One region of the Carnobacterium sp. GW821-FHT04C06 genome, then DNA from elsewhere that is predicted to be linked to it. Evidence: predicted binding sites of a transcription regulator. Region 1 holds the regulator's gene; each other region holds the start of a gene.
The links. Region 1 encodes LexA, which represses DNA repair genes until DNA is damaged. Its sites were predicted from a motif close to CNAACANNTGTTNG; they were not measured.
Positions count from the first base shown of each region.

Region 1 (3,218 bases):
GTTGCTTCAACACCATCTGTATGATGTACTTCTGGATGACCAGGGGTTAAGCTATCCCATTGACGGAAATTTTTCAAATCCTCCATTGATAGTTTGTAACCTGATAAATGTAACAAACTATATAATAGCATTGAACCATGTCCTGCTGAAAGTACAAAGCGATCGCGATTTACCCATGATGAGTTGCTTGGGTTTACGTTTAAATGTTTTGTCCATAGCGTGTACGCCATTGGAGCAGCCCCCATTGGTAAACCTGGGTGTCCTGAGTTTGCTTTTTGAATCGCATCCATACTTAGTGTTCTAATCGTGTTTACTGCAAGTTGGTCAGTTGTATCGAACAATTAAATCATCCTTTCAGTTTTAATATCTCTATTTTACTGTTTTAAATCGTTTTACGCAACGCTTTCATAGAATTATTGTATTTATTTTAACGATTAAACGCCAAATTTTAACAATTGATAAAGCGTTTTCTACTTATATGTCTCATTTCCTTCTTATTTTTAGCGGTCGTGTAATCCTTTTTCTTTTTGAATTTGCTTTAACTTTTCAGGAGTAACGTCTGTCCCATCATTGTCGACAACTTTCATTCCTTCGATATGATTTCTCATTCCACCGCGGAAAGCTTGTAAATATTCTTCTCTTAATTCTTTTTGTTCTTGTTGCTCTGATAAGCTGAGGGTTTCGCTCTTAGACTTATTGGCTAGCTCGTTAATTCGGGCTATTTTTTCTTTAGATAGCATTTAATTCACTCCATCTCGTTTCATTTGACCTCTTAACTATATCAAAAATTAAGCTGAAAATATATCCATTTGCCTAAAAATTAGTTTATTCTTACAAAGCTTTCAAGACACTAGGAATAGAAATTTAATTTTCACCGAACATCTGTTTGAATTCTGTGATTATTTATGGTATTCTATAGTTAAGAAAATTGATAAAGAAACGAGGTGCATTTAATCATGCGTAAAACTCCAGAATCTAGACAAATTGAAGTATTACAGTACATACATGAACAAGTTCAACTAAAAGGGTATCCCCCAACTGTTCGTGAGATTGGTACTGCTGTATCTCTTTCTTCAACGTCAACGGTACATGGCCACTTATCACGTTTAGAAAAAAACGGCTTTATTCAACGAGATCCTAGTAAACCTCGTGCTATTGAGTTAACTGCACTTGGATTGTCTAAACTTGGTGTCCCAATGGATAAGATTCCCCTTCTAGGAACCGTTACAGCTGGTGAACCGATATTAGCAGTTGAAGAAGCCACTGATTATTTCCCACTACCTCCTCATCTGCAATATGCAAATGAAGCGTTGTTCATGCTAACTATTCGTGGTGAAAGTATGATCAATTGTGGAATTTTAGATGGCGATGCTGTAATTGTTCGCAAACAATCAAATGCTGATAATGGCGATATCGTGATTGCTATGACAAGTGAAGATGAAGCAACTTGTAAACGATTCTTCAAAGAAAAAGATCATTACCGCTTGCAACCTGAAAACGATGGAATGGATCCGATTATTCTTAGTGAAGTAACCATTCTTGGAAAAGTTGTTGGATTATACCGGAGTCACATTTTTTAAGACTTTCAGAGTTTCCTTTATTAGGAAGCTCTTTTTTAATGCTTTTTAGTTGTCTCTACAAATAATTGTGCTAAACTTTGTATATAAGGCTTTTTTTATTCTCACATAAGGAGGTTAAGTGAAATGGTTGCATTATTGTTTTATTGGTTTAGCTTATTGATTCAAGTTGCTTGGATTCTTTTAAGTGTTGGTCTTTCCGTTATGTACTTACGCAATAAAGAAAATGGAAATTTATGGGCATTTGCTGTTTTGAATATTCTTTCAATTATTTATAGTGGCATTGTCATCTGGATTTATAACACTTGGGATTTCGGCATTCAAACATCTAATTGGTTTGCAATTATCGTTGGTATTTTAGTTGTTTTAACGATTATCGAGTTTGTCCTAGGACGCTCTCCTAAAAATCCAAAATCAATCGCATAAAAAGAATCCCCTTCAGGTTAGAATCAATCTAACTTGAGGGGGATTTTTATTTTAGTAGTCCATTAAAGTGAAGATATCGTATCCTTCAATTTGAGCACGACCATTTAAATCTGTTAATTCGATTAAGAAAGCTGTTCCTACAACAATTCCACCTAATTTTTCGATTAATTGAATCGTCGCTGCAATGGTTCCACCGGTTGCTAGTAAATCATCACAAACCATCACTTTTTGACCTGGTTTGATAGCGTCTTTGTGAATTTGCAAAACATCTGATCCATACTCTAAACCATAGCTAACTTCAACTGTTTCTCTTGGCAGTTTGCCTTTTTTACGAGCAGGAGCAAAACCGATTCCTAATTCATAGGCCACTGGGCAACCTACAATAAATCCACGAGCTTCTGGTCCAACGATCATTTCAACGCCTTTGTCTTTTGCGTATTTTGCAATTTCGTTAGTTGCATAACGATAAGCTTCTCCGTCTGCCATTAAGGGTGAAATGTCACGGAAAATAATTCCTTTTTCAGGGAAGTCTTTTACATCTGCAATATATTGTTTTAAATCCATCTATAAATCCTCCATTCAAATTTTACGAGGCTTCATTAATTTGTTGTTTTAACCAGATTTCTAATTCTGCAAAATGGCTGTACAGCAAGATTTTTTCGGCTTCTATTTGATTTAGTCGTTTTTGGTAATTTTCTGCATCAGACAACTCTTTTTTTGGAGCATCTTTGACATAGTTCATTACGCCATTGTCTATTGTAACAAATCCTAGTTCAAAAAACACGTTAATCATGAAAATTAATAAGTTATCTTTGATTTTTAGATAATTTGCTAAAATAGACAGCTTATGTCGAATATCAACATCTTTGTGTGTGGCTACGAATTTAAATAATTCTCCAAATTGTGTTCGGCTTGGCATCCCATTTAGGTAACTTTCTGATTCACTAAAAAAGGCAGTAACTAACTTTTCTGGTGTATTTCCCCGAATCGTTGACGAAATCCATTCTAATTCGTTTGGACAATCGATAAATACAAAGGTTGAATGTTGCGTTTTAAAAGCTTCAGCATCTTCTTTGGACTCAATCAAAACACTTTCACTGCCCATTGGAACTTTATCATTATGAGTTTGGTAGCTTTTCTTATTATAAAATAGATAACAAGCTGCGCCTTGTACCCAAAGACCTGCTGCTAAATTGCTCCCTCTCAAATCAACAA
Region 1 covers NZ_JBWKTN010000005.1:100,002-103,219, forward strand. Annotated here, with positions in the region: gene tkt (transketolase) at 1-341, opposite strand, end outside; gene AC07SW_RS09900 (DUF896 family protein) at 501-740, opposite strand; gene lexA (transcriptional repressor LexA) at 957-1,580, shown strand; gene AC07SW_RS09910 (hypothetical protein) at 1,704-2,003, shown strand; gene AC07SW_RS09915 (adenine phosphoribosyltransferase) at 2,055-2,567, opposite strand; gene recJ (single-stranded-DNA-specific exonuclease RecJ) at 2,590-3,218, opposite strand, start outside.

Region 2 (3,218 bases), on a different contig from region 1:
TTCATGAGGTTTCGCACGCATCAAAATACTCGTAATGATTCCATTGATACAAACCGATTTCCCACTCCCCGTGGAACCTGCCACCAATAAATGGGGCATTTTGGCTAAATCAGCAGTGGCAACAGATCCTGTAATATCTCGACCTAAAGGTACTTCCAATAAATTTTCAGGATGTAGGGGTTGTGCTTCTATAATATCTCTAAAAGCAACAATACTTACTTCACTATTTGGTACTTCAATCCCAATAAAGGCTTTCCCTGGAATGGGTGCTTCAATACGGATATCCTTTGCAGCTAGTGCTAACGCAATATCATCACTTAAACTAACGATTTTACTAACTTTAACCCCAATCGCTGGCTGTACTTCATATTTTGTAACTGCTGGTCCCAAATTAGCTTTCGTTACCTTAGCATCTACGCCAAAGCTTTTGAAAGTCGCTTCTAATTTGGTTACATTTTCTTGAATCAAGGCATATTCATTCGACTGATCCAATGCTTCAATTGCATTTAACAATGTTGTAGGAGGTAATTGATAGTCTCGGTTTTCTGGTTCTGCTTTGATTTCAAAGTTCAACTCTCCAGTTGGCTCTGCTTCCTCTTTTACTGGCTCTCTGACTTCTGTTGAAGTAGGTTTTAAATTTTGTTGATAACTGTCGATTTTCAATTCTAACTGCTCTGCTTCGCCTACCACAGCTTCTTTTTCAGCAGCTGCAAGTGCTTGTCCTGGTGAAATTGGTTGGACTCGATTCTTAGACTGTTGCTTAGAATCACCATTGTTTTCTTTTTTTGAATTTTTTTCTTGTTTCACTGTACTCCGCTTCTCATTAAAAGCTTGCCATTTTTTCTGTAAAATTGGGCCATTTTTTTGCAGAACATCTCTTACTTTTATCAACACTGTTTTAAACGATAAATTAAAGAAAATAAAAAAACCAGCAATCATTAAGATACTTGCAATAAAGTACGTACCTCCTTGTGAAAATAGAAAATGACTTCCACTGTAAAGCAGTGCGCCTATCATGCCACCGCCAAGCGATTCTTTAATTTGATTATTTCCCATATCCGTCATAAAAAAGCGTAATGTTGCAGGAATTACTTTAACATTCGTCCCCATAATTGGACTAAATAATCTGGCATGAAGAATCACAAGTAAACTAAGATACATAATACTAAAGCCAATAATTTTCTTACTTTTATAGGAAGGTTCTTTGCCTTTTAAAACTAAATACAGACCATATAAACCAAAAGCAACCACACTAACCAAATAGGTATTCCCTACAAAAAAGCGGAATAGGTTCGCAATTAAGATACCAATAAAACCTAATTTGCTTGCCGCGAAAATAGCGGAACAGATAAATAAAAGACCAATAATTTCAATGGAAAGATTCCGTTTTTGTTGTTTTTTTGAGGGTGCTTTTTTTTTCGTCTTCTTTTTTTGTGCCACTCTTCATACTCCTTTCAATCATATTCTTCTTTATTATACACAAAAAAGCGGACAAATGTTCTCTCTCCCCTTAAAAAAATCAATTTCTATTGCCTTTTTAACAAAAAAAAACTCTTAGTAGATTTCCTACTAAGAGTTTTAATTATACGATTATTCCCCTAACTGTTGAACTGTCAAACGACGGTAATAAACTTGTTCTGAAGTTTTTAGGTAAGGAGTGATGTAAAAACTAATGGCAATAAAATATAGCGCTAAAACAAATGCCAAAATTATTGATGTAACAACTAATGGAGAAGTTCCATTATCCCACCCACTAATACCTATGAAAAACACAACCAACCAAATAATAAGTGGTACGATATACCATAGTATGAATGATAATTGTAAAAAGAAGAAATTTGCTTTTTTGCCGTCCATCAATTTACGACTCGCTGTAATTGCATCTAAAATGCCAATCTCTGGATTATCTTTCATGATATTCAATGCTTGGCTATAACTATATGACTTAATAATACCAGGAACCACTAATAATAATGACCATAATGCAGTAAAAATACCAATCATAATAATTAAACCTAACACTTTGAAAAAGTTTTTATTAAATACTTGGAAAATTGAACCGATTGAATAATTTTTTCCATCTACTAAGTCTAAAAATGACCATTTATACCCAACATCTAACACTGAGCTAATAATTTGGGTAATAATCCCTAAAACAAATGATACAGACATTGTACCAATCATTACAGATGTCATCGCGATAAGATCTGCTTCACTAATATTTCCACTATTTGCGCCTGCCAAACCACCTGCAATTGATCCAACACCAGAAATCATATTGGTTACCATTGACATTGCGAAACTAATTAATCCTAAAATGATAAATCCACCAATAGCCGTTCCCCAGTTGCCTTGCAAGCTATTTTTAGCTTCAAGTTTAACTTCTTTAATATTCATAAAATCCTCCTTTTTAAGTTGCTTAAAAGTCAACTCCTATATAAAGGATAAACTATTCTTATATTCTTGTCTACAAAATAACTTGAATTTTTTTTGTTTCGCTTCTATAAACACTTAAATAAAAAAGCCTGCAAAAAGAGCAGGCTTTTTTTTATGATTACTTATTCTCCTTCATGGCAGCTTTTAATGCCAATGCTAAAGGACTTTCAACTTCCTCTTCACTTTGACTATATTTTTTAAGCATTTTCTTTTCTTCGTGTTTTGACATTTTTTTATTTTTCTTATCTCCTATTTTTTCAGAGATATTACAGAACTTACATTTGAAATAAGCACCATTTTTGCCTTCATGAATTTCCATTTTTTTATGGCACTGTGAGCATCGATGCATCGATACTTTTGGATCTTTTCTACGGCGGTAAGAACACTCCGTATTGCTACAAACTAAAATTTTGCCATCACGAGCATTTTTTTCTTTTAACTTTTCACCGCAATCCGGACATGTTTTATTCGTTAATGAGTGATCGGTGTATACTTGATTGCTTGTCTTGATCTCTTTTACTAGGCGTGTTGTTTCAGCTTCGATTTGTTTAATAAAGACTTCTTTTTTTAATTTGCTAGCGGCAATCTCTTCTAGTGCTTTTTCCCATTTCGCAGTTAAATCAGGTGTTACAAGTGTTGGATTAACCAGAGTCAATAACTGTCTTCCTTTAGGCGACACACTTAATTTATTTTGTGCACGTTCCATCAACTCACTACTGATTAATTTTTCAATAATTTCAGCTCTTGTTGCGGGAGTTCCTAAACCCGTTTTCTCCATTTTT
Region 2 covers NZ_JBWKTN010000001.1:536,568-539,785, forward strand. Annotated here, with positions in the region: gene AC07SW_RS02575 (FtsK/SpoIIIE family DNA translocase) at 1-1,440, opposite strand, end outside; gene AC07SW_RS02580 (DUF975 family protein) at 1,591-2,397, opposite strand; gene AC07SW_RS02585 (DNA topoisomerase 3) at 2,555-3,218, opposite strand, start outside.
Region 2: AC07SW_RS02575 (FtsK/SpoIIIE family DNA translocase) is a predicted target of LexA. The motif match lies at 1,489-1,502, and genes of this name have one in related genera.

Region 3 (3,218 bases), on a different contig from region 1:
AATGAAAAAGCACAACAATAAACGGATAGTTGGAAGCGCAATGACCTATTTTTAATTTATTATTTTACTCCATTTTATTTCTTCATAAAGTTGAATGTTTCTGATTTCATCATAGCCAACTTTAATATGATCGATATAAATACCTAATTCATCATAGCCTTTTATTTTTCCAATTGTATCTTTAGCGTAATCACCATTTTCATTAATTTCTTCTATTTGAATCGCTACTTTTTTATTCTTAACAATGGCAGAATCTAAAACAGAAGCTATTTCAAAAGAAGTCATTTGAGGTTTTTGAGAAATGGTATCGGCTAGTTCAGTTGCATCGTTCTCCAATGATTGACTGTGTTCGGATAAATACATTCCTTGCCATTTGACTGTTCCTCGGTCTTGATAGTGATCGTTAAATTTATTTAGCATGACGTTCTTCCTTTCCTGATGCGTGCCCGCCTACTAACGAACTACGCTTGATTGCAGTAGCACCTTCAAGAAGGCTACTAGCATGAATCAGACTATTAAAACCATACTTAGTACGAACTTTATCAACAACTGTATCTAAATGGTACTCGTTGACTTGTTCATTTATTTCTTTGAAAAGATCTAATTGGATATCTGTACGGTAAACTAGTTTTGAGTAACTGATGCCAATTTGTCGGACACTTTCATCTTTATAATAGTTTCTAAACAAAGTAAGACAGTGTTCAATTAATTGCTTGGTATTGTTAGTAGCGGTAATTTTGAGTTGTCGATTAAAGCCTTTGGTTACTTCGTGATTTGAATAGCGTATAAAAAGAGAAATACACTGTGTTTGACAATTTTTTTTTCGTAATCTTGTAGCTACTTGATCAGCCATTTCTTTAATGACTAATTCTATTTCTTTTTGAATGCTATAGTCTTTAAGCAGTATTTGTGAATTGCTGTAAGATTTTTCTAAGGATTTGTATTTAACTGAAATATCGCTACGATCGATTCCCCATGAATGTGCATAAAGCTGTTCACCGATAATCCCCATTTTTTCTTTGAGTATTCCAGGATCAAAATGTGCTAAGTCATAAACTGAGTGGACATTCATTTGAATTAATTTTTTAGCCGTTTGCGAACCAATTCCCCACATATCTGTTAACGAGGGAATCTTCCAAACTTTATCCGCTACATTTTGATAGCGCCATTCGGCTTTAAAATCAGGCGCATTTTTGGCCTCATTATCTAAAGCTAGTTTGGCTAACAACGGATTATCTCCAATTCCAATGGTGGTATACAAACCTAGCTGATGATAGACATCGTACTGGATTTTTCGTGCAATTTCATAAGGAGTAGCATGAAACATTTTTTTAACAGGGGTTATTTTCAGAAAAGCTTCATCGATTGAATAGACTAAAATATCTTCTTCAGCTGCATATTTTCTAAAAATAGCGATAATTTGTTTGTTTTTCTCAATATATAAACTCATACGAGGAGGGACGATGATTAATTGAGGGTGGTGAGGCAAATCAAATTTACGCATCACATTAGAAATCCCTAGTTTTTTTTTTGCAGCAGGTGAACTAGCTAAAATTAACCCACCATTGCTTTCTTCGTTAGACATTACAACAAGCATGGTTTTAAGTGGGTCTAATCCTCGTTCAACGCATTCAACACTGGCGTAAAAACTTTTGATGTCGATACATAAAATATCCGAACGTGGTTCGTTAGAATAGTCCAATTCCAATTCCGTAACAGTTCACCTCTCGTTTTAATAAGATAATCCTATTATACGAACATACGTTCAATAAGTAAAGGCGAACATACACACACACTTGCTTTTTTTTATGTATTTAGTAAAAGAATAAATGTATTGTTATAATTCATGTGAATAATTAATTAATGAAATAGTTGTATTAGTTGTTTTAAAGCGATACATTGAGTAAGAAAAGGCGTGAAGGGAAGTTGAAAATGGTTAAATTAAATTTATTTTAATAAATTTAATTTTTTTAAAATCATTCGATTTTTTATTCATATATGAAACAAAAAAAAGGATTGCTCTAAGTAATTAGAACAATCCTTTTTATAGAATGGTTAAACAGGCATAATGATTGGTAAAATCATTGGATGACGCTCTGTTTTTTCAAATAAGAAAGGTTGTAAACTGCCAATAATCGTTTCTTTAATATATTGTTCAGTTACATTTTCTTCTTTTAGCGCCTCTTTTAAGTTTTTAAAGATAACACGTTGCGCTTCATTGATTAAATCACCAGACTCACGCATGTAGATAAAGCCACGAGAAAGGATATCTGGACCAGCTAAAACGTCTTTTGTTTTATAATCTAAGGTCACAACGACAACAACTAAACCTTCCTCAGAGAGGATTCTACGGTCACGTAGGACCACGTTGCCGATATCTCCAATTCCTTTTCCATCAACATAAACATCACTTGCATTGAAATGACCAGCAGAGCGAGCAGAATCAGCCGTTAATGCTAAAACATCACCATTTGCAAGGATAAATGAATTTTCTTTTGGAATACCAACTTGTTCTGCAAGGGTCGTATGGATTTTTTGCATTCTAAATTCACCATGGACAGGAACAAAATACTTAGGTTTCATTAAACGAAGCATTAATTTTTGTTCTTGTTGTCCACCATGACCTGAAGTGTGAATGTTGTTGACTTTTCCGTGAATCACTTCGGCACCAGCTTCAGAAAGCAAGTTGATTACGCGGTTTACACTAGTTGTATTGCCTGGGATAGGCGAACTTGAAAAGACAACTGTATCACCAGGTTGAATGGAGATTTGACGGTGAGTTCCGTTGGCAATACGGCTTAGCGCTGCCATTGGTTCACCTTGAGAGCCGGTACATAAAATCGTTACCTCATTTGCAGGCAAACGATTTAATTCGTGAGCATCGATAAATGTATCTTCAGGTGCAGTGATATAACCTAATTGACGCCCAGTGACCATAGCAGCTTCCATACTTCGACCAAAAACAGCAATTTTACGACCCGTTTTTACCGCTGCATTTGCAACTTGTTGGAGACGTGAAATATTTGATGCAAAAGTCGCAAAAATAATTCGACCTTCTACTTTTTGGAAAATACTAGTGATGGATTCACCAACGACTTGTTCGGATTGAGTAAAGTTTGGAACTTCCGCATTTGTACTATCAGATAAGAGTGCTAATACGCCATCTTCTCCAATTTTTGCCATACGGTGTAAGTTAGCAGGTTCACCAACAGGTGTGA
Region 3 covers NZ_JBWKTN010000001.1:345,572-348,789, reverse strand. Annotated here, with positions in the region: gene AC07SW_RS01660 (hypothetical protein) at 52-420, opposite strand; gene AC07SW_RS01655 (Y-family DNA polymerase) at 410-1,708, opposite strand; gene rnjA (ribonuclease J1) at 2,056-3,218, opposite strand, start outside.
Region 3: AC07SW_RS01655 (Y-family DNA polymerase) is a predicted target of LexA. The motif match lies at 1,755-1,768, and genes of this name have one in related genera.

Region 4 (3,218 bases), on a different contig from region 1:
TCGTCAATTAGCTGTTGTCTTGAACTTAGTTTTTCTTCTTTGGCTTCAAGGGAACGTTCCCGTTTTTCTAGTCCATCATCTTTACGGTCTAGGTTTTCTTCACGTTGTAGTAAACGATTTTCTTGTTTCAGAATGTCGCTTCTTCTCTCTTTTAGCTCCGTTTCAATTTCAGTTCGGTATCTGTGATTTTCATCCTTCGCCTCCAACAAAGCTTCTTTTTTCATGGTCTCTGCTTCTCTTCTTGCTTCCTCCAAAATTCCAGTTGCAGTGTTTCTAGCTCCTGCTAGTTCCTTTTCGTGAGTTGACTTGCGGACGATATATCCTGCGATTAGACCAACAACTAAAGCAACGATAGCGAAGGCTACACTAATAATTAACATTCTTCCACCTCCGTATCATGTATTTAATTGGTCATTTATCATTTCTTTTGGTAAAAATATTGTTTTTAACAAATTTTTATCCCTATCTTTTATAAGTGTAATACAACACACCTCTAATTTTAATTGTAGAGAGGGTACATGTCAACTTAAATAGTGTGATTTGTTGAACCTTTTTATAAATATCAGATATCTATCAAATTAAATAATTATAGTTATCGTTATTAATTGAATTTATGTGTCTGTGTTTTATGTTATTTTGATAAACTAACATTGATAGCGTTCTCTTTTTATTTGAAAAAAAAGAAGTCTCATTGCTTTCGCAATGGACCTCTTTCAATTAATTATTTTTCAATTTCAGGTAAATCTAACACGATCTCACTTTTTTCAGAAACTTGCTTTTTAGATTCTTTTGCATTTTTCTTTTCAGAAGCTTTTTCTTCCACTTCTTCACCAATTCCATATGCTGCACGAACTTTTTTCTCAATTTCTTCTCTTAAGTCAGGATTGTCTTTAAAATATTTCTTCGCATTCTCACGACCTTGACCAATTCGCTCGCCTTCATATGAATACCAAGCACCACTTTTATCAACAATATCTTTTTCTGAACCCATATCTAATAGCTCACCAACTTGAGAAATTCCTTCGCCATACATAATATCAACTTCAGCTACTTTAAAAGGAGGAGCTACTTTATTTTTTACTACTTTAATTTTTGTTCTATTTCCAACAACATCCGTACCATTTTTAATTTGTTCTGCACGGCGCACTTCCAAACGAACCGTTGCGTAGAATTTCAAAGCACGTCCACCTGGTGTGATTTCTGGATTTCCAAACATTACACCAACTTTTTCACGAATTTGATTGATAAACAATGCAATTGTTTTAGTTTTATTAATTGACCCAGATAATTTACGTAAAGCTTGAGACATTAAACGCGCTTGTAAACCAACATGGCTAGCTCCCATTTCGCCTTCAATCTCAGCACGAGGAACTAAGGCTGCTACTGAATCAATTACCACGATATCAACGGCACCACTTGAGACTAAAGCGTCTGCAATCTCTAACCCTTGCTCACCTGTATCGGGTTGAGATAATAGTAATTCATCAATATTAACTCCTAAATTTTGTGCATATTGCGGATCTAATGCATGTTCAGCATCGATAAAGGCTGCGATTCCACCTTGTTTTTGAACTTCGGCAACGGCGTGTAAAGCAACCGTTGTTTTACCTGAACTTTCAGGTCCATAAACTTCAACAATACGTCCTTTTGGAAACCCACCTACTCCTAAAGCTACATCTAATGCTAATGAACCACTAGGAATTGTTGAGATTTGAGTATCAACTTTTTCACCCAGCTTCATTACAGAACCTTTACCAAAACTTTTTTCAATTTTTTTCAATGCTGCGTCCAATGCTTGTTTACGATCATCTGCCATTAAAATTCCTCCTCAATCTATCTTCAAAAAATTATTTACTAGTTCATTATCAGTTATTTTACGGTTACAAGATATATAATAATAGTTCTTGCTAAAAAAAGCAAGAGAAAATCGAACAAACATTCGGTTAAAAGAGATTTATTTTTACGTAGCTATTAAAAATCCATAGATACCAATGATTTCAACTTTCTATTTCTATTGGCAAAGAGAGCACTACTCTTCGAATGAAATCAAATCCTGCTAAAATTGCTTGTTCTCGATTACCATTTCGATCTCTGGCAAAATGATGGCAAATTGCAATTGTAGGTTGGTTCTCTTGTGCCAACGCAATCCAAACTGTTCCTACTGGTTGATTTTCAAGCATAGCTGGTCCTGCAACGCCAGTAAATGACAAAGCCATTTTAGTTTTCATTAATTTTTGTACACCTTCTGCCATTTCAATCGCACATTCTTTACTGACTGCGCCTTTTTCATTCAATGTTTTTGCTGAAACACCTAATAACTGTTCTTTGATTTCATTTTGATAAGCAACGACGCCACCATTAAAGATATCAGAAGCACCTGGAATACTTGCCAACATACTTTGAAATCCACCACCTGTTAAACTTTCAGCAGCAGTTATCGTAATTGTACGCTCTTTTAGCAAATCAACCACTACTTCAGCTAACCGAGTCGTGTCGCCATAGCCATAAAAATACTCGCCTACCCGCAGTTGAATCTTTTCTTCTAAGTTATCCAATAACAGTTTACAACAGGACTGAGAGTCTCCATTAGCGGTAATTCTAAGCGTCACTTCGTAATCTCCTGCATAAGGCGCTAATGTTGGGTTGGTTTGTTCTTCAATTAAGTCATCTAATACCGTAACCAAGCGTGATTCGCCAATGCCATAGAATCGCAACACCCTAGAAACCATAAGGGATTCAGTTGGATTTTCTTTTTGTAGAAGTGGCTTAGCTTCATTTAAAAACATCGGTTTCAATTCGTTGGGTGGACCGGGTAACAGCAAGTAATTCACGGTATCTTTTTTTAAGAACATACCCGCTGCTAACCCAGTTTTATTGGCTAATACGGTTGACCCTTCAATGACCAGTGCTTGTAAACGATTGTTTTCCGTCATTGGACGGTTACTTGCTTGATGAAATACGTTAATTTTTTCAAGTGCATTCTGATCGATTACCAATTTTTTCTTTAGATGAGCGGCTACTGTCTGTTTTGTCATATCATCTTTTGTAGGTCCTAGGCCACCTGTCAAAATAATCAAATCACTTCTTTTTTCAGCTTGCTCTAAAACAGCTTCAAGCCGCTTGGCATTATCTCCAACCACCACATGATGGTAAACATTTATTCCTAATGCTGCTAATTCTTGTGATAAGAAAGCTGCATTTGTATTAACGATTTGTCC
Region 4 covers NZ_JBWKTN010000001.1:519,923-523,140, forward strand. Annotated here, with positions in the region: gene rny (ribonuclease Y) at 1-380, opposite strand, end outside; gene recA (recombinase RecA) at 722-1,816, opposite strand; gene AC07SW_RS02520 (competence/damage-inducible protein A) at 1,998-3,218, opposite strand, start outside.
Region 4: recA (recombinase RecA) is a predicted target of LexA. The motif match lies at 1,929-1,942, and genes of this name have one in related genera.